3 regions of the Cupriavidus sp. HE11 genome follow, and region 3 is predicted to be linked to each of the others. Evidence: predicted binding sites of a transcription regulator. Region 3 holds the regulator's gene; each other region holds the start of a gene.

Region 1 (5,896 bases), on a different replicon from region 3:
GCAGGTCGGCGAACTGGGCCGGCGTATTGCCCACGGGCTCCACGCCGAAGTCGACCAGCTTCTTGTGGATGGCGGGGTCCTTCACGGACGCCACCACTTGCCTGTTGAGCGTGTTGATCACGTCGGGCGGCGTGGCCGCCGGCACAACCATGCCCACCAGTGCGGCGGCCTCAACGTTCTTGTAGCCGAGTTCGGCAAAGGTCGGCACATCGGGCAGTTGCGGCAGGCGCGTGGCGTTGGCCACGGCCAGCGGACGCACCTTGCCGCCCTTGATGAAGCCCGCGCCGGCCGCGTAGTCGACCATCATCGCGGGAATCTGGCCGGCGGCCACGTCGGACAGCGCCGGGGCCGCGCCGCGATACGGCGCGTGGGTCATCGTCAGGTGCGCTTCGGTCTTGAGCAGTTCCATCGCCAGGTGGTGCGGGCTGCCGGCGCCGGCCGAACCGTAGTTCACGCCGCCAGGCGTTGCCTTGACCTGCGCGATGAAGTCCTGCGCGGTCCTGGCCTGCGTGCCGGGGCCCACCACCAGGATCATCGGAAAGCGGCCCAGCAGCGTCACGGGCGCCAGGTCGCGCGTGGGGTTGTACGAAAGTGTCTTGTACAGCGCGGGATTGAAGACCAGCGTGCCGTTGTCGGCCGACAGCACCGTGTAGCCATCGGGCGCCGAGCGCGCGGTTTCCGAGGCGCCGATCGCGGTATTGCCGCCTGGCTTGTTGTCCACCACCACCGGCTGGCTCACGCGTGTCGACAACCCCTGTCCGATGGTCCGCGCCAGGAAGTCCGAGCCGCCGCCAGCCGGGTAGGGCACGATCCAGCGGATCGGCTTGGCAGGCCACATATCGGCGGCATGTGCGCCGGTGACCACTGCAAAGGACAGCGCAAGCAGCGCCAGGGGCTGGAAGCGGGGCATCGGGTTGTCTCCTTGGTATTCGGCCGGATAGTGGTTGGCCTATTTTGCGTAAATCATATACGCATTGCGTAATCTATGAATGAGGGTTAACCTCGGGCGCCATGACTACCGCTACCGATCACTCTCCAGAGTTCGCTTCGCGCCCCCGCGAACGCCGCCAGCGCGTGCAGGCCGCCGAAACCGGCATGGCCGTGCTCAAGACCCTGGCCCGATTGGGCGGGCGCGCCAGCCTGACCGCCATTGCCGGGCAGATCGGTGAAAGTCCGGCCAAGGTGCACCGCTATCTGGTGAGCCTGATGGAGGAGGGGTTTGTCGCGCAGGAAGCCAACACCCAGCAGTACCACCTGGGCATCGAGGCGCTGCAGATCGGGTTGGCCGCGATGCGCCAGGCCGACCCGATCCGGCTGTCGGAAGCCTCGCTGGTACGGCTGCGCGAGCGGCTTGAAGTCACGTGCTTTATCGCCGTGATGGGCAACAAGGGGCCCACCATCGTGCGGATCGAGGAGCCGGGCCTGCCGGTGACGGTGAATGTGCGGGTGGGGTCGGTGATGCCGCTGCTGTGGTCGGCCACGGGCCGGGTGTTCCTGGGGATGCTCGACGATTCGAACGTGCAGGCGCTGGCCCGCGCCGAACTCGATGCGCTGACGCCAGTGCAGCGGGCCGACCTGGATGCGAAGGACCCGCTGGGCGCCCTGCGCGAGCCCGTGCGCAAGCAGGGCTGCGCGGCGGTGCGCGATACCAACCTCAAGGGCATCAGCGCCGTGGCGGCGCCGGTGCGCGACTACACCGGCCGGGTCTGCGCGGTGCTGACCGCGCTGGGCGCCACCGGCGGCTTCGACCCGGCGATCGACGGGCCAACTGGCCGCGCGGTGCGCGAGGAAGCCGCCGCCATCAGCGCCTTGCTGGGCTTCGCGGGCTGACTGCCGCAGGGCCGCTTGTTGCGGCCCAGCCTTATTCCGGCCGCTTCGGAATATTGACCGCGCGCTGCACGGTGGGGCGTGCCACGAAGGCCGCCAGCACGCGCGACACTTCGGGGAAGTCCTGGATACCCACCAGGTCGCCGGCCTCGTAGAAGCCCAGCAGGTTGCGTATCCACGGGAACGTGGCGATGTCGGCGATCGTGTAGTCGTCGCCCATGATCCACTGGCGGCCCTTGAGCCGTTCGTTCAGCACGTTCAGCAGCCGCTTCGATTCGGCCACGTAGCGGTCACGCGGACGCTTGTCCTCGTAGTCCTTGCCCGCGAACTTGTGGAAGAAGCCTACCTGGCCGAACATCGGGCCGATTCCGCCCATCTGCCACATCACCCACTGCAGCGTCTCGTAGCGCAGCGCCGGATCGGCCGGCATGAACTTGCCGGTCTTGTCCGCCAGGTACACCAGGATGGCGCCCGATTCCCACAGCGCCAGCGGCTGTCCGCCGGGGCCGTTGGGATCGATGATCGCGGGAATCTTGTTGTTGGGGTTCAGCGACAGGAACTCGGGCGAGGTCTGGTCGTGCTTGTCAAAGCGCACCAGGTGCGGCTCGTAGGGCAGCCCGGTTTCCTCCAGCATCAGCGATACCTTGATGCCGTTGGGGGTATTCAGCGAATACAGCTGCAGGCGTTCGGGATGTTGCGCCGGCCATTTGCCGGTAATCGGGAAGTCGGACAGAACGGTCATCGTGATGAGCTTGTCGTTTTGTGGGCGAAAGCGGCCATGGTAATGGCTTTGGCGCAATTTCGCCTGGCGGCCGGCAAATACCCCTGATATCGACATTTGATCCAGGCCAAAACTACATGTAGTGCAGCGTGGAAGAATTTGCCCCATATCTTGTATGAATGAGGGCGGGCGCGATGTCGGAAATGGCCGTGGGCAGGACGACGGTGGATGTGGAATCGTCGATCAACGAATACCTGGACCGCCAGGACTGGCGTATCAACGCGAACGCCAACCAGGGCTATTCGCTCGGAGGGCTGATCCTGAACGTGGCTGGCAAGGTCACGGCCAACTACTGGCTGTCGCACGTGTATGCGCCCGAGGCCGGCGCGGCGCACCGCGAGGGCGACCTGCATATCCACGACCTGGACATGTTGTCCGGCTACTGCGCGGGCTGGTCGCTGCGCACGCTGCTGCACGAAGGGCTCAACGGCGTGCCGGGCAAGGTGGAAGCGCTGCCGCCCCGGCATATGTCCAGCGCGGTCGGGCAGATCGTGAATTTCCTGGGGACGATGCAGAACGAATGGGCCGGCGCGCAGGCGTTCTCGTCGTTCGATACCTATATGGCGCCGTTTATCCGCAAGGACGCGATGGCGTACCCCGAGGTGAAGCAGCATATCCAGGAGTTGATCTACAACCTCAACGTGCCGTCGCGCTGGGGCACGCAGACGCCGTTCACCAACCTGACCTTCGACTGGACCTGCCCCGATGACCTCAGGGATCAGGTGCCGGTGATCGGCGGCCAGGAGATGCCGTTCCGCTATGGCGACCTGCAGGCAGAGATGGACATGATCAACCGCGCGTACATCGAGGTGATGACGCAGGGCGATGCCAGGGGCCGCGTCTTCACGTTTCCGATCCCTACCTACAACATCACGCCCGACTTCCCGTGGGACAGCGACAACGCCGCGCGGCTGTTCGAGATGACCGCCCGGTACGGCCTGCCGTATTTCCAGAATTTCGTGAACTCGGACCTGACGCCGAACATGGTGCGGTCGATGTGCTGCCGCCTGCAGCTGGACCTGCGCGAACTGCTCAAGCGCGGCAACGGCCTGTTCGGCAGCGCCGAGCAGACCGGCTCGCTGGGCGTGGTGACCATCAACTGCGCGCGGCTGGGATACCTGCATCGCGGCGACGAAGCCGGCCTGCTGGCACGGCTCGACACGTTGCTCGATATCGGCCGCGACACGCTGGAGGCCAAGCGCGAGCGCATCCAGCAACTGATGGACCAGGGCTTGTTCCCATACACACGGCGCTACCTGGGCACGCTGCGCAACCACTTCTCCACGCTGGGCGTGAACGGTCTCAACGAGATGATCCGCAACTTCACCGGCGACGCGCACGACATCACGAGCGATGCCGGGCACGCCATGGCGGTACGGCTGCTCGACCACGTACGCGGCCGCATCGTCGAATACCAGGAAGCCACCGGCCATATGTACAACCTCGAAGCCACGCCGGCCGAAGGCACCACGTACCGGTTCGCGCGCGAAGACCGCAAGCGCTGGCCCGGCATCCTGCAGGCAGGCACGCCCACGCAGCCCTACTACACGAACTCGTCGCAACTGCCGGTGGGCTTCACCGACGATCCGTTCGAGGCGCTGGCGCGCCAGGAGACGCTGCAGTCGAAATACACGGGCGGCACCGTGCTGCATCTCTACATGGGCGAGCGCCTGTCCAGCGGCGACGCCTGCAAGCGCCTGGTGCGCCGGGCGCTGGAGTCATTCCGGCTGCCATACATCACGGTCACGCCCACGTTTTCCGTCTGTCCCACGCACGGCTACCTGGCCGGCGAACACCGCTTCTGCCCCAGATGCGACGAGGACATCCTCGCGCGCAAGCGGGCGCAGCAGGCAGCCTGAGTTGTTGCATCCGCCATTTCCTACCGACGTTTTCCAACCCGACGAGCCATGCCATGACCGATCTTTCCGTCTCCCAGCATTTCTCCGCCAACACGGCCGACACCGCCGACCTGCGCGACGATGAACGCCAGCCCTGCGAGGTCTGGACCCGCGTGATGGGCTACCACCGGCCCGTGGAGAGCTTCAATATCGGCAAGAAGGGCGAGCATGCCGAGCGCCGGTTCTTCCACGAGCAGCGTTGCCAGGGCTGAGCGCGCAATGACCGGCCCCTTGGCCGACAGCATGCGGATCGGCGGCCTCGTGCCGTTGACCAGCATCGACTTTCCGGGGCGGCTGGCGGCCGTGCTGTTCTGCCAGGGCTGCCCATGGCAATGCGGCTACTGCCACAACCCGCACCTGATTGCGCCGCAGGCGCCGCCAGCAATGGCCTGGCACGACTTCCTGTCGTTCCTGCAGCGCCGGCGCGGTCTGCTTGACGGGGTGGTGTTCTCGGGCGGCGAGCCCACGCTGCAGGCCGCATTGCCCGAAGCGATGCGCGCCGTGCGGCAGATGGACTTTCAGGTGGCGTTGCACACGGCCGGCATGTATCCGGACCGCCTGGCGAGCGTGTTGCCGCTGGTGGACTGGGTTGGCTTCGATATCAAGGGGCCGCCCCATTGTCACGACGCCATTACCGGCACGCCTGGCGGCGCGGCACGCGTGATGGCGTCGCTGGATCGCCTGCTGGCGAGCGGTGTGCCCTACGAATGCCGGACGACCTGGGACCCCGCGCTGTTCGATGAAGCGGCGCTGCTGGCGTTGGCCGAAACGCTGACGGCACGTGGTGTCCGGCACTGGTCGCTGCAGGTCTGCAACCGGGCCGGGCGACCAGTGCCGTGGCCACCCGGCGTGGCCGGGCGGCTGGCGTCGGCCTTTCCGCAACTGATGCTGCGCACGGCGTGAGCCGGGCTGCAGAGACGCTGCGGCACTATTGCTGCCGAGGGTCCGGCTCGCGCCCCATCGGCGAATAGGCGGGGGCCCACTCGTTGCCTTTCGGCAGCGCGATGTGCGGCATCCACGCCGGCCAGTCCGGCCAGTCGTTGCCGTGGGGCTCGCCCACGCGGAGGGTGCCGATATAGGCGATGCCGCCCGTAATGACGCGCGTGGCGTCGCCTGCCAATCGATCCTCGCGGCGCAGGTCCGCGATCTTCAGCTTGCTCATGATGGTCTCCTGAACGTGGTGGCGGGCACGGCGGGCACGGCGGTCGCGGTGCCCGCTGGGCGTTCAGCAGGGAACATGCCACCGGATGCCACGGCGCGAAAGCGCCGCGTGGGGCACGGGCGGGCATCACCGGCTGGCGCGCCAGTCGGGCGGCGACCAACACCGGCGTTGCGTGCCGCGCGATCTGTTGGCGATCGGCCAGCGGGCTCGGTGGCAACAATATCTGCG
Region 2 (5,896 bases), on a different replicon from region 3:
GCACCGAGGCATTCGGCGACCACGAGCGGTTGCCCACGCGCTGCTGCATCGTGCCCAGTTCGTTGAGGCGCTGCAGCACGCTGGAGTAGGCTTCGTACAGCGGGACGGTAGGCGCCAGCAGCGGGCCGGAGGCGGCCGCTGCTGTCGTGCCGACGACGGCTGGATCCAGCAGCGACGACCGCAAGTACCAGTCACCATCCGTCGGCGTGGACGCGCCATTCTTGAACAGCCGGTAACCGTATGCGCCAGCCACGATGGCTTGCTGGCCTTGGAACGTATAGTCGCCAGCCAGCGTGAAGGTGCCATTCGATGCGCCCTGCACGTCGATGATCTTGATACCCTCCGAAGTCAGTGCGCCAGTGCCGCCGACATTGACCACGCGAACCAGGCTGGTGCCCGACGTATCGCCCGTTACCACCAGACGGCCGGTGGCCGACGAATCGCCGCCAAGCACAGTGTTCACGCGCACGGTGCCGCCGTTACCGATGTAGTTACCGGCGACGGTCAGCACGCCCGAGCCACCGCCGGGTGTAACCGTACCGGTGTTGGTGACATTGCCGAAGATCGTGCCGGTGCCCGACAGCGTACCGGCGGCGTTCACCGTCACCGGGCTGGTGATCGAGCCATCGATGGCGAGCGTGCCGAGGTTGATGGTGGTCGGGCCGGTGTAGGTCTGGGCGGTGTTGAACACCGTGGTGCCGGTACCGTTCTGCGCCACACCACCAGTGCCCGAGATGAGGTTGCCGAAGGTGTAGGTGTCCGAGCGGTTGAACGCCAGCGTGGCACCGCTGTTGACCACGACATTGCTGGCGAGGCTGCCACTGGTGCCACCATTGCCGATCTGCAGCGTGCCCTGGTCGACCGTCCACGGCGTGGTGACCGTGCCGGTGCCGATCAGCGACCAGGTGCTGACACCGTTTTTCTCGAACTTGTCGAAGTTGCGGTACTGCGCAGCGTTGCCGATGGTCGAGACGTCGAACACGGCGTTGGTGGCACCGCCCAGGCGGAAGGTGTCGTTGGTACCAGCACCGGCCACGACATTGCCAACGATGTTCGAGCCGGCCTGCAGTTCGAGCGTCGAGGTGCTGGCAGCGGTTGCGCCAAACTCGATGGCGTTCGCGTAGCTGCTACCGGCGCGGATGGTGCCGGAATTGACGATCGTCAGTACCGAATTTTGCTGTACGTAGATCGCCGAGTTGCCAGCTCCGCCCTCCATCAGCCCCGAGTTGGTGATCGAAACGGTTCCGTTCGCAATGCGCACAGCCCGGCCACCGCCCAGGCCGCCGCTCACGTCCGCACCGCCGCGAATCGTGCCTGCATTGACCAGGGTGCTGCCGGCGGTGACGGCAAATGTCACACCCGCGCCCGCCATCCCGCCAGACCCATCGGCGCCGCTGATCAGCCCGGTGGCGGAATTGATAAGCGAGCCGCCGGCGTTAAGCAACACACCGGTGCCCTGGCTGTTGTTGCTGGCGTTGTAGCCTGCCCCTCCTCCGCCCCCAGTGACAGTGCCGTTGTTGGTAACCGTGATGCTACCGTTGGTGGAGAAACCCGCGGAACCACCCGTGGCTGCCGTGGTTGAGTAGCCTCCTGTCACCGAGCCGTTGACGATGGCCTCGGCGCCACTAGTGCCTGCGGCGAGGGCAAGTGCAACGGTAGGGCTGGCGGCCGCCGCCACTGCATACGTCCCGTTGAATGTCATGGGAGCCCCCGCGTTGATGCGGAAGGCGGCTGGTGTCCCACTTCTGGTTAACGTAAAGCCCTGTGTATCGACGATGATTGGCTTGGTGGTCGTGGGAAATGTAGAGGTCGCGGGGAGCGCGATCGTTACGTCTCCTGTCAGCCGGATCGTGGCATTGGCATCGCCATCGGCAAGGGCGTTATTGAGTGCCGTGCGAAACTCGGCCTCGGTGCTGGCTGTGTACTCCGCGGCTGATACGGCCACCGGAAACAACAGCGCAACAGCGAGAGTGATAGACGACGCTTGCGGCGCGCGAGCGCGGGCCTGCCGCATTCCACGACAAAGATTGGACTTCATTGACTACCCCGTTCGAAATGTATTGTTTTGGTTACAACGTGAAGCGGGGGCGATGGTAAATCAGCGTGTGATGCTTTGTCTCATCAACAAGCGGTGTGTTGTGGTTTAGATGCGACGCTCTATTCGTGCCATTGAAGAGGGTCCGCGAAAGCGTTCCGATAGTCGGAATTCTCATCGCTGCGGCCATCGGTGCCAACGCCGTGCATCGATGCGAACACGCGGTCACCCCGGCGCAGGCCACTCGCAAAATCTCCAAATCCTTTCTCATTGACTTGAGCCAGATCAGAGAAAGCCGTGGGCCGAAGGATAGTGTTTCAGGCACGGGGCCTTGATTCCGACGAGGCTTCGAAGGAGACACCATTCAATCGATGGAGCACCCCCATGCCCAGCCCACTTGCCACATGGCACGAAGACCATATCCATTTCGCCCGACTGCTTGATCTGCTCGAAGGGCAGGTCGTCCGGTTCAACCGGGGAGAGCGCCCGGACTACCACCTGATGGAGACCATTCTTTATTACCTGCGCAACTTCGGTGACAGCGTTCACCATCCTCGCGAGGATGTGGCCTACGCCAGGCTGGTCGGGCGCGATCCGAACATGCAGATCGTGGTCAGCCGCCTGCAGCAGGAGCATCGCGTAATTGCCACGGTCGGCCAGGCCTTGCTGGAGCGTCTGAACGAAGCGGAGCGGGACGTAATCAGTTCCCGCGCGGCGCTGGAGGCGGCGGGGGCCATGTATCTGGTCTACTACCGCAATCATCTTTCGACCGAGGAGCGCTACGCCATGCCGCGGGCAGCGCAGTTGCTGACCCGGGAGGACTGGGAGGCCGTCGAGGCAGCCGTGCCGGAATTGGCGGATCCGCTATTCGGCGACGCGACCCCGCAGCGGTTTGCCATGTTGCGAGACCTGATCGACAGCGAGGCACAGGTTGCTGCCTGTACGCAGTGACCGTCCGTTGACAATCGACGCACAAGAAAAAGGGGCGCCTCGGCGCCCCTTTTCTCATGAACCTCAGGCCAGTTCCTGTTCCGGAACGGCCACGGCCGGTTTCTCCGCCTGCTTGCGCGTGGCGGTCAGCCGTCGATATCGACCGAGCGCCCACAGCGGGAAGTACGCTGTATAGCCGTGGTATTTCAGGTGGAAGATGCGCGGGAAACCGGGGGCATTGTGATAAGAATGGGTCCAGAAGCCGTCGTCGCCTTGGGCGTCCAGCAGCCAGGCTACGCCGCGCTTTACCGACGCCGACTCGTGCTCGCCCAGCGCCAGCTGGCCCAGCAGCGCCCACGCCGTATGCTCGGCGGTGCTGCCCGCGTCATGGGTTCCGGCCAGTTCGGGATGCAGGTAGCTGTCGTTGGTTTCGCCCCAGCCACCGTCGGCGTTCTGCTTGCCGCGCAGCCAGTCCACCGCGCGGCGGACCATCGGCAGCTTGCGGTCGACGCCGGCCAGCGCCAGGCCGGCCAGCACGCTCCACGTGCCATAGATATAGTTGGTGCCCCAGCGGCCCCACCAGCTGCCATCGGCCTGCTGCGTCTGGCGCAGATAGCCGATGCAGCGCTCGCGCGAGCTGGCGTCCTGCGGACGGTTGGTCACGCCCATGGCAAGCAGCATGCGACCCGACACGTCTTCGGTGGGCGGGTCGAGCAGGGCGCCGTGATCGGCAAACGGGATCGCGTTCAGGTAGTTGCGGTCGCAGTTGGCGTCGAACGCGCCAAAGCCGCCGTTCTTCGACTGCAGCCCGATCGACCAGTCCAGCGCACGGTCTACGTGCGGGCGGAAACGTTCGGTCTGGCCGGTGCGCTTGCCGTGGGCGTGCAGCATGGCAAGCACTACGGCCGTGTCGTCGACGTCCGGGTAATACGGGTTTTCGTACTGGAACGCCCAGCCGCCGGCTGGCGTTGCCGGCGCGGCGTTGTGCTTCCAGTCGCCGATCAGATCCAGCACCTGGCGTTCGGTGAGCCAGTCGTAGGCACGCGCGATGGCGGTCTTCGACTGCTCGGTGGCCGGTGCCTGCTCCAGCGCCATCACGGCCCAGGCGGTATCCCACACCGGCGACAGGCAGGGTTGGCAGTACGAAATGCCGTCGTCGCGATGGACGATCAGCTTCTTCAGCGCGTCCATGCAGTCACGGCGCATCGGATGGTCCTTGGCATAGCCCATCAGCACCATCATTTCGTAGGCGTAGACCATCGGCGGGAAGATGCCGCCGAAGCCGTCCTCGCCGTTCATCCGCTCCTCGCTCCACTGCACGGCGCGCTGGATGGCCTTGCGGCGCAGCGCGCGCGGGATCAGCGGCTCCGCGTGGCGCACCACGCGGTCGAGTTTCAGGAACAGGCCTTGCAGGCCAGGCTTGCGCGGGAAGTACCCGGTTTCCAGCTCGGGCGGCGTCACGAACAGTTCCTGCACGTGGATGCCGAGCGGATTCCTGGCCTGCGCGCGCATCGAGCACAGCACCAGCAGCGGCACCATGGTCGTGCGGGCCCAGTAGGCCACCTTGTCCATATGGATCGGCGCCCAGCGCGGGAACAGCACGAACTCCACCGGCATGAACGGCGTGGCGCGCCACGGCACCTCGCCAAACGTTGCCAGCAGAATCCGGGTGAACACGTTCGATTTGGCGGCGCCGCCATGCGCCAGGATGGCGTCGCGGGCGCGCACCATATGCGGGGCGTCGGGCGAATCGCCAGCGGCCTTCAGCGCAAAGTACGCCTTGACGCTGCAGGACACGTCGAGGTCGCCGCCGTAGTACAGGTCCCACGCGCCGTGCCGGTCCAGCCGCTGCAGCGCGCGCAGGTATTTCGCCATGCGGGCCTGCAGCGCCGTGTCGATCTCGTCGACGAAATGCATCATCAGGATGTATTCGGCCGTGATCGTGGCGTCGGATTCGAGTTCGAAACACCAGTGGCCATCGGTGTGCTGCTTGTCCAGCAGGGCATCGCGTGCTCGTGCCAGGGCGGCATCGATATCGGATGCCGGAATGTCTTGTGGAGTCATGCTTGTTCTTGTTCCGTGCGGGGCTGGGTCAGCTGTTCAAGATTGCGGACCAGCGCCGCGCGTTGTGCGGGATCGATCGTGCGGTGGCCGAGCAGGTCGGCCAGCCAGAGCCCGTCAGCGGCCAGCCGGCACAGCAGCAGGCGCGTGGCGTCTTCGCACTGGGCCGCGTCGCGCTGCAGCGTCGCGGCTTCCCATTCCTGATAGGGCATGCGGAATTCGGGGCGGGCCATGACCAGCATCATGGCGGCCTTCCAGAGTTCGCGTTCGCCCGCTTCGACAAAGCCGTCGGCCGATGCGCGCAGGTAGGCGCGCGTATTGCGGCCATGCGGTTCGGTATCGGATTCGGCCACCGTGGTCACCTGGCGCTTGAAATGGTCCAGCACTTCGCTGGACAGCGCCTCAAGCAGCTCCTGCTTGCTTGAGAAGTGGTGCTGCAGCCCGCCCTTGGACACACCGGCGCGGGCCGCCACGGCATTGAGCGTCACCGCGCCGATGCCTTCCTCGACCAGCAGGTCGATGGTGGCGGCGATCAGGCGATCGCGAATCAGCTGGGGTTGCTTCGGACGGCGGTGGGCTTCACTCATGGCGCCGGAAGATACCATCCGGACGGATTGTTTGCAAATCGATGCGGCGTGTGCGCCGCTTTATGGGAGTCGCCATGTCTACATTTGTCTACATGGGCCCGTCTGCCTTCAGACGCGGCATTCGGGGCCGTTAGTGCGCTGCAGCATCGACTCCCGGTTGTGACCATCCATGCCAAGCAAACTTTCGATTCGATTCCGCCTGAACGCGGCCCTGGCCGTGCTGGCTGCCCTGCTGACCCTGATCGGCATCATCGGTGTCTTCGGGATGCGTGCGTCCATCGCC
Region 3 (5,896 bases):
GCTGACGTACGCGTTCGTGGAAGCGGTCAAGGCCAAGTATCCGTTCTACCTGATCCGTCTGGCGGGTGGCCTGTGCTTCCTGGGCGGCATGTTCATCATGGCCTACAACGTGTTCCGCACCATCGCCGGCAAGCCGACCGTGGATGCGCCGATTCCGGCCAGCCTGCCGGCTTCCGCCCACTGACAAGCCGAGGACGCAAACGATGTCTCAGAATCAAGGATTTTTCAGGCACGAGACGCTGGAGAAGAACGTCGGCTGGCTGATTATCGCGACCATCATCGTGGTCAGCATTGCCGGCCTGGTGCAGATCGTGCCGTTGTTCTTCCAGCACTCCACCACCCAGCCCGATCCGGGCATCACGCCGTACTCGCCGCTACGGCTGATGGGGCGCGATATCTATATCCGTGAAGGCTGCGTGGGGTGCCACTCGCAACAGGTGCGCACGCTGCAGGCCGAAACCGAGCGCTATGGCCATTTCTCCACGGCTGGCGAGTCGGTGTACGACCACCCGTTCCTGTGGGGCTCCAAGCGTACGGGCCCCGATCTGGCTCGCGTGGGCGGCCGCTATTCCGACGACTGGCAGCGCATCCACCTGCGCAATCCGCGTGACGTGGTGCCCGAATCGGTGATGCCGTCGTATCCGTGGCTCGAAAAAACGCCGCTGCCGACCGATTCGGTCCAGGCGCGCATGCGCGCACTGAAGCGCCTGGGCGTGCCCTATAGCGACGCCGAGATTGCGGGCGCACCGGAAGAGCTGGTGGGCAAGACCGAGGAGGACGCCATGGTCGCGTACCTGCAGGGTCTGGGCCTGAACCGTCGTAACGTCCGCCTGGACACGGCCCCCGCGCCTGCCCCGGCGGCACCAGCGGCCGAGAGCGCCGCGCCCGCGAAGGAGTGACGCCATGGTCATCGTGACTTCCATCGCCACTGTCCTGTCGCTGCTGACGTTCCTGGCGATCTGCTGGTGGGCCTGGTCGGCGGGCCGCAAGGCGGCCAACGAGGAATCGGCGATGCTGCCGTTTGCCTTGCCGGACGAACATAACAATCCAAGCCGGAACTAGTAACCATGAGCGATTTCATTTCCGATTTCTGGGGCTACTACATCGCGGCCATCGCGCTCATTGGTATTGTCTGGTGCGTGTGGCTGCTGTTTTCGCAACGAAAGATGCCGAAGGGCATCAGCACCACCGACGACACCGGGCATGTCTGGGATGACGACCTGCGCGAGCTGAACAATCCGCTGCCACGCTGGTGGATGTGGATGTTCCTGCTGGCCTGCGTGTTCAGTGTGGGCTACCTGGTGCTCTACCCGGGCCTTGGCACATACGCCGGGGTGCTGAAATTCTCGACGCAGGGCGAACTTGCCGCGCATCGGGAAGCCGCCGAGAAGATGCAGCACGAGATCTATGCCAAGTACCTGAAGATGGACGTCAAGCAGGTGGCGGCGGACCCCGATGCACGTGAAATCGGCCAGCGCCTGTTCCTGAACTACTGCGCCCAGTGCCATGGTTCGGACGCCCGCGGCAGCCGCGGTTTCCCGAACCTGACCGACAACGACTGGCTCTATGGCGGTGACCCCGAAACGATCCAGCAGACGATCACGAAGGGCCGTAACGGCGTGATGCCGCCGTTTGCGGGCACGATCGATGCCAAGCTGGCCGGCGATACGGCGCAGTATGTGCGGTCGCTGTCGGGGCTCACATACGATCCGATCCGGGCGTCGCGCGGCGAAAGCACGTTCAAGTCGACCTGCGCGGCATGCCATGGCGCGAGCGGCAAGGGTAACCAGGCGCTTGGCGCGCCGAACCTGTCCGATAACGTCTGGCTGTACGGCAGTTCGGAAGGCGTGATCGTCGAGGCCATCCTGAAGGGGCACAACGGCCATATGCCGGCCCACGAGGAAATCCTGACACCCGAGCGCATCCGCATGCTGACTGCGTACGTGTGGGGCCTGTCGAACACCAGCACGAGTGCCGCGCCCACAGGGCAATGACAAACCGCTCTCCGGTCCGGACGGCATGCCGTCCGGCCGGGAGCATGAGGGCTGAATAATGAGCGCGCCCCTGGAATCTCCCCCCACTTCCCGCGAATCAAGCGAGGCCGCCTGGCGGCCCGCACCTCCACCCAAGTCGGCGGCCGACGCCACCGAGGAGGCGCTGTACGAAGTACGGCGCAAGATCTACCCGCGCTCGGTCACGGGTGCCTTCTCGAGCTGGCGGGTCTGGCTGGTCATCCTCACGCAACTGGTCTACTACGGTACGCCGTGGCTGCAATGGAACGATCGTCAGGCAGTGCTGTTCGATCTCGGTGCCCGCAAGTTCTATATCTTCGGACTGGTGCTGTGGCCCCAGGACGTGATCTACCTGGCGGTGCTGCTGGTCATCTCGGCGCTGGCGCTGTTTCTGTTCACGGCCATCGCAGGGCGGCTGTTTTGCGGCTACGCGTGTCCACAGACGGTCTACACCGAGATCTTCATGTGGATCGAGCGTCGTGTCGAAGGCGACCGCATTGCCCGCATCCGGCTGGACGGCGATCCGTGGAGCTTGCGCAAGATTCGTCTCAAGGCGACCAAGCACTCGCTGTGGATCCTGATCGCGCTGTGGACAGGCTTCACGTTCATCGGCTACTTCGCCCCGATCCGCGAACTGGGCGGCGAAGTCCTGCACTGGACGCTGGGCCCTTGGCAGGCGTTCTGGATGCTGTTCTATGCGTTTGCCACGTGGGGCAATGCCGGGTTCATGCGCGAGCAGGTGTGCAAGTACATGTGCCCGTATGCGCGCTTCCAGAGCGTAATGGTGGATCGCGATACGTATGTCGTGACCTACGACGTGGGTCGTGGCGAACCGCGCGGCAGCCGGTCGCGCAAGGTCGATCACCATGCGGCGGGCCTGGGCGACTGCGTGAACTGCAGCATCTGTGTGCAGGTATGCCCGACTGGCATCGATATCCGTGACGGGCTGCAGTACGAGTGCATCGGCTGCGGCGCGTGTATCGATGCCTGCGACCAGGTCATGGACAAGATGGAGTATCCGCGCGGACTGATCCGGTACACATCGGAAAACGCGATGCGCAAGAAGCTGTCGGCATCGGACGCGCGCAAGCGCTTGCTGCGTCCCCGCACGGTTGTCTACACGGCGATCTGGCTGGCGCTGACGGTGGGCTTTTTTGCGTCGCTGGCCATGCGTACGCCGCTCAAGGTCGACATCATTCGTGACCGTGGCGCGCTGGGGCGCGAAGTGGAAGGCCGCTGGATCGAGAACGTGTACCGGTTGCAGCTGATCAATGCGACCGAGGCACCAATGAAGTTCCACGTGCAGGCACAGAGCGCCGAGCTGAAAGGCCTGATCGTGGAGTACGACCACGGCGCGGAATCGCTGTCGCCCACCTCGAATCGCCTGCTGCCAATCCGCATTCGCGTGCCGATCGACGATGCGAAGCAGGGTACGCACAAGATCGAGGTGACAGTTACCGCCGAGACCGAAGCCGAGCGCAAGGTGGATATCCGGCAAAGCACGAGTTTCATCGTTCCTCGCAATCTGTGATGCTGTCACCGATGGTGAACCGGGACGGATGCCAATAGGAGAGCGCAATGACCCAACACCCCGCAAAGCCCTGGTACAGGGAACCATGGCCCTGGATTCTGATGAGTGGTCCGCTGCTGGCGATGGTCGGTTGCGGTATCACGATCTGGCTGGCGAACACCCATGCCGATGTGCCGGTGACCGACGCCACCCGCCATGGACTGGTAGTGGAGAAGGCAAGCGCCGATCGCGCTGAACAGACCGCGAGGCGCCCATGAGACTGCGCTGGCTGATGTGGGTGCTATGGCCGGCGTTTCTGATGGGCGGTGCGGCCACGGCGGTGGTGTTCTCGGTGGTAGATCCCGGAGATCTGAATTTCTTCGGACATCCGGTCGAGGCGTCGCGGCAGGCGATCTACACTGTGGGGTTTCTGGTAGCGTGGCTGTTCTGCGCGTTGTCCAGCGGGCTCACGCTGTACACGATGCCGGTGAAGCTTAGTGACACCGATGAACTCGAGTAGGCAATGCAGAATTGCACTGCAAAAGACAAAGGCCGCGCCGGAAGTGTTCCGGCGCGGCCTTTGGCGTGATGTTCCGTGCGGGTTCGGTCTGTCTCAGCAGGACCGGCTGTACACCTGCTTGATACCTGCCATATCGACGAGCTTCACATGTCGCTGACGAATCTGGATCAGGCCTGCTTCGGCAAAGCGCGAGAACAGGCGGCTGACGGTCTCGAGTTTCAGGCCCAGGTAGCTGCCGATTTCCTCGCGGCTCATGCGCAGAACGAACTCGGTGGACGAATAACCGCGTGCCGACAGACGCTCGGACATGTTCACGAGAAAAGCGGCCAGGCGCTCTTCGGCGCGCATCGAGCCCAGTGTGATCAGCATGACCTGGTCCTGCGAGATTTCCTTGCTCATCAGGCGCAGGAACTGGCCTTGCAGCGAGGGCAGGGTGCTGGAGAGCGATTGCAGGTCGTCATAGCGCACGACGCAGACTTCGGTGTCCTCCAGCGCGGTGGCGTCGGAAGCGTGCTGCATCTCGCTGAGGCCGTCGAGGCCAATGACTTCGCCGGGCAGGTGAAAACCGGTGATCTGGGTGCGCCCGTCTTCCATGGTGACGTGCGTCTTCAGTGTTCCGAAGCGAATGGCGTACACCGCGTTGAGCGGTTCGCCCATGCGGTAAAGCGTTTCGCCCTTGTGAACACGCACGCGTTCCTGCACGAGCGTGTCCATCTTCGCCAGGTCTTGTTGCGACATGCCCACGGGCAGGCAAAGCTGGCCCATGGCACATGTGGAACAACGGGGCGACATCTCGGTGACGGGGATGGAAGTCAACAATTGAAGTGCTCGTTATGAATGCGCTTGCAGCGAGGGCGCGATGCAGGCATTTTACAGCGTCATGTGACGCAGAAGCGAGGAACAGTTGCCATTTGGTGTGCTTTTAAGCGTTTTTCTGATGGCCTTGCTCGGTGGTATGCATTGCGCTGCCATGTGTGGAGGAATTGCTATTGCTGCGGAGCAGAAACACCCGCGGGATGTGGCAATTGTCTTGCATCGTTCCACGCGTCAATGGTGGACTGCGTTGTGCATCATGCATGCGGGGCGCATTACGACATACATGCTGCTTGGCGCGGTGATGGGTGCGGTGGGCGCGACGGTGTGGCGACAGGATTATCTGCCGCTGCAGCGCTGGCTCTATGCGGCGGGCAGCATGATGCTGGTGATCACGGGTCTGTGGTTGTTGCGTGGACGCGTGATGCGATCCGACTGGATCGAGCGTCTGGCGTCGCTGGCCGCAGTACACGTGGTTCAACGTGCACGTGCGATGGCCGGGCGACTGCCGATGCGGCTGCGCGGCAAGCAGCGCGCGGCACCGCTGGTGCGTCGATACGGGATGGGCCTGGCATGGGGGCTCGTACCGTGTGGAATGGTCTATGGTGCACTTGCGCTGGCGCTGCTGGCTGGCAACGCGGTATCGGGTGCGCTGGTGATGGGGGCGTTCGGTCTGGGCACGCTGCCGAACCTGCTGGTGATCTCGGGGTTGTCGGGATACCTGCGGCAACTCTCCCGCAAGCCCGCGGTGCGCGTGGCGTCGGGCCTGGTGGTGATCGGATTTGGCGTGCTGGGGGTGGCCCGGGCAATATGGCTGCCGGATACCCTGGCCCAACACGGCTTTTGCGTGGTGTTCTGAATCGGCCACAGCGGCGGGTTGCGGGCGGGGCCGGGAATGCCATACAATCCCGAGAACCACGGTATCGCGCCGCACCATGCTCGGGGCGCCGCTGGGGCCGCATCCCTGATCTGGGGAGCGTGCCCAGGGTTTCTGGCCACCCCGGTGCGCCGGAAACGTCTCCACAGTCCATCCGGTTCAAA

The links. The regulator FNR, encoded in region 3, switches genes on or off when oxygen is low (the NO sensors DNR and NnrR bind a similar motif). The targets are predictions, from matches to a motif close to TTGATNNNNATCAA.
Region 1: the regulator FNR is predicted to act here: its motif matches at 2,666-2,679, upstream of ACOABP_RS27190 (ribonucleoside triphosphate reductase).
Region 2: the regulator FNR is predicted to act here: its motif matches at 2,311-2,324, upstream of ACOABP_RS19525 (hemerythrin domain-containing protein).

Annotation. Positions count from the first base shown of each region.
Region 1 is NZ_CP184465.1:2,191,293-2,197,188, forward strand. Features, by position in the region: gene ACOABP_RS27175 (Bug family tripartite tricarboxylate transporter substrate binding protein) at 1-910, opposite strand, end outside; gene ACOABP_RS27180 (IclR family transcriptional regulator) at 1,012-1,830, shown strand; gene ACOABP_RS27185 (glutathione S-transferase N-terminal domain-containing protein) at 1,862-2,569, opposite strand; gene ACOABP_RS27190 (ribonucleoside triphosphate reductase) at 2,728-4,467, shown strand; gene nrdD (anaerobic ribonucleoside-triphosphate reductase) at 4,521-4,718, shown strand; gene ACOABP_RS27200 (anaerobic ribonucleoside-triphosphate reductase activating protein) at 4,726-5,409, shown strand; gene ACOABP_RS27205 (hypothetical protein) at 5,435-5,668, opposite strand.
Region 2 is NZ_CP184465.1:458,528-464,423, reverse strand. Features, by position in the region: gene ACOABP_RS19530 (autotransporter family protein) at 1-1,702, opposite strand, end outside; gene ACOABP_RS19525 (hemerythrin domain-containing protein) at 2,420-2,986, shown strand; gene shc (squalene--hopene cyclase) at 3,050-5,029, opposite strand; gene ACOABP_RS19515 (TetR/AcrR family transcriptional regulator) at 5,026-5,613, opposite strand; gene ACOABP_RS19510 (methyl-accepting chemotaxis protein) at 5,783-5,896, shown strand, end outside.
Region 3 is NZ_CP184464.1:396,709-402,604, reverse strand. Features, by position in the region: gene ccoN (cytochrome-c oxidase, cbb3-type subunit I) at 1-184, shown strand, start outside; gene ccoO (cytochrome-c oxidase, cbb3-type subunit II) at 204-899, shown strand; gene ACOABP_RS01885 (cbb3-type cytochrome oxidase subunit 3) at 904-1,062, shown strand; gene ccoP (cytochrome-c oxidase, cbb3-type subunit III) at 1,068-1,994, shown strand; gene ccoG (cytochrome c oxidase accessory protein CcoG) at 2,053-3,543, shown strand; gene ACOABP_RS01870 (hypothetical protein) at 3,591-3,800, shown strand; gene ACOABP_RS01865 (hypothetical protein) at 3,797-4,042, shown strand; gene fnr (fumarate/nitrate reduction transcriptional regulator Fnr) at 4,136-4,861, opposite strand; gene ACOABP_RS01855 (sulfite exporter TauE/SafE family protein) at 4,947-5,714, shown strand.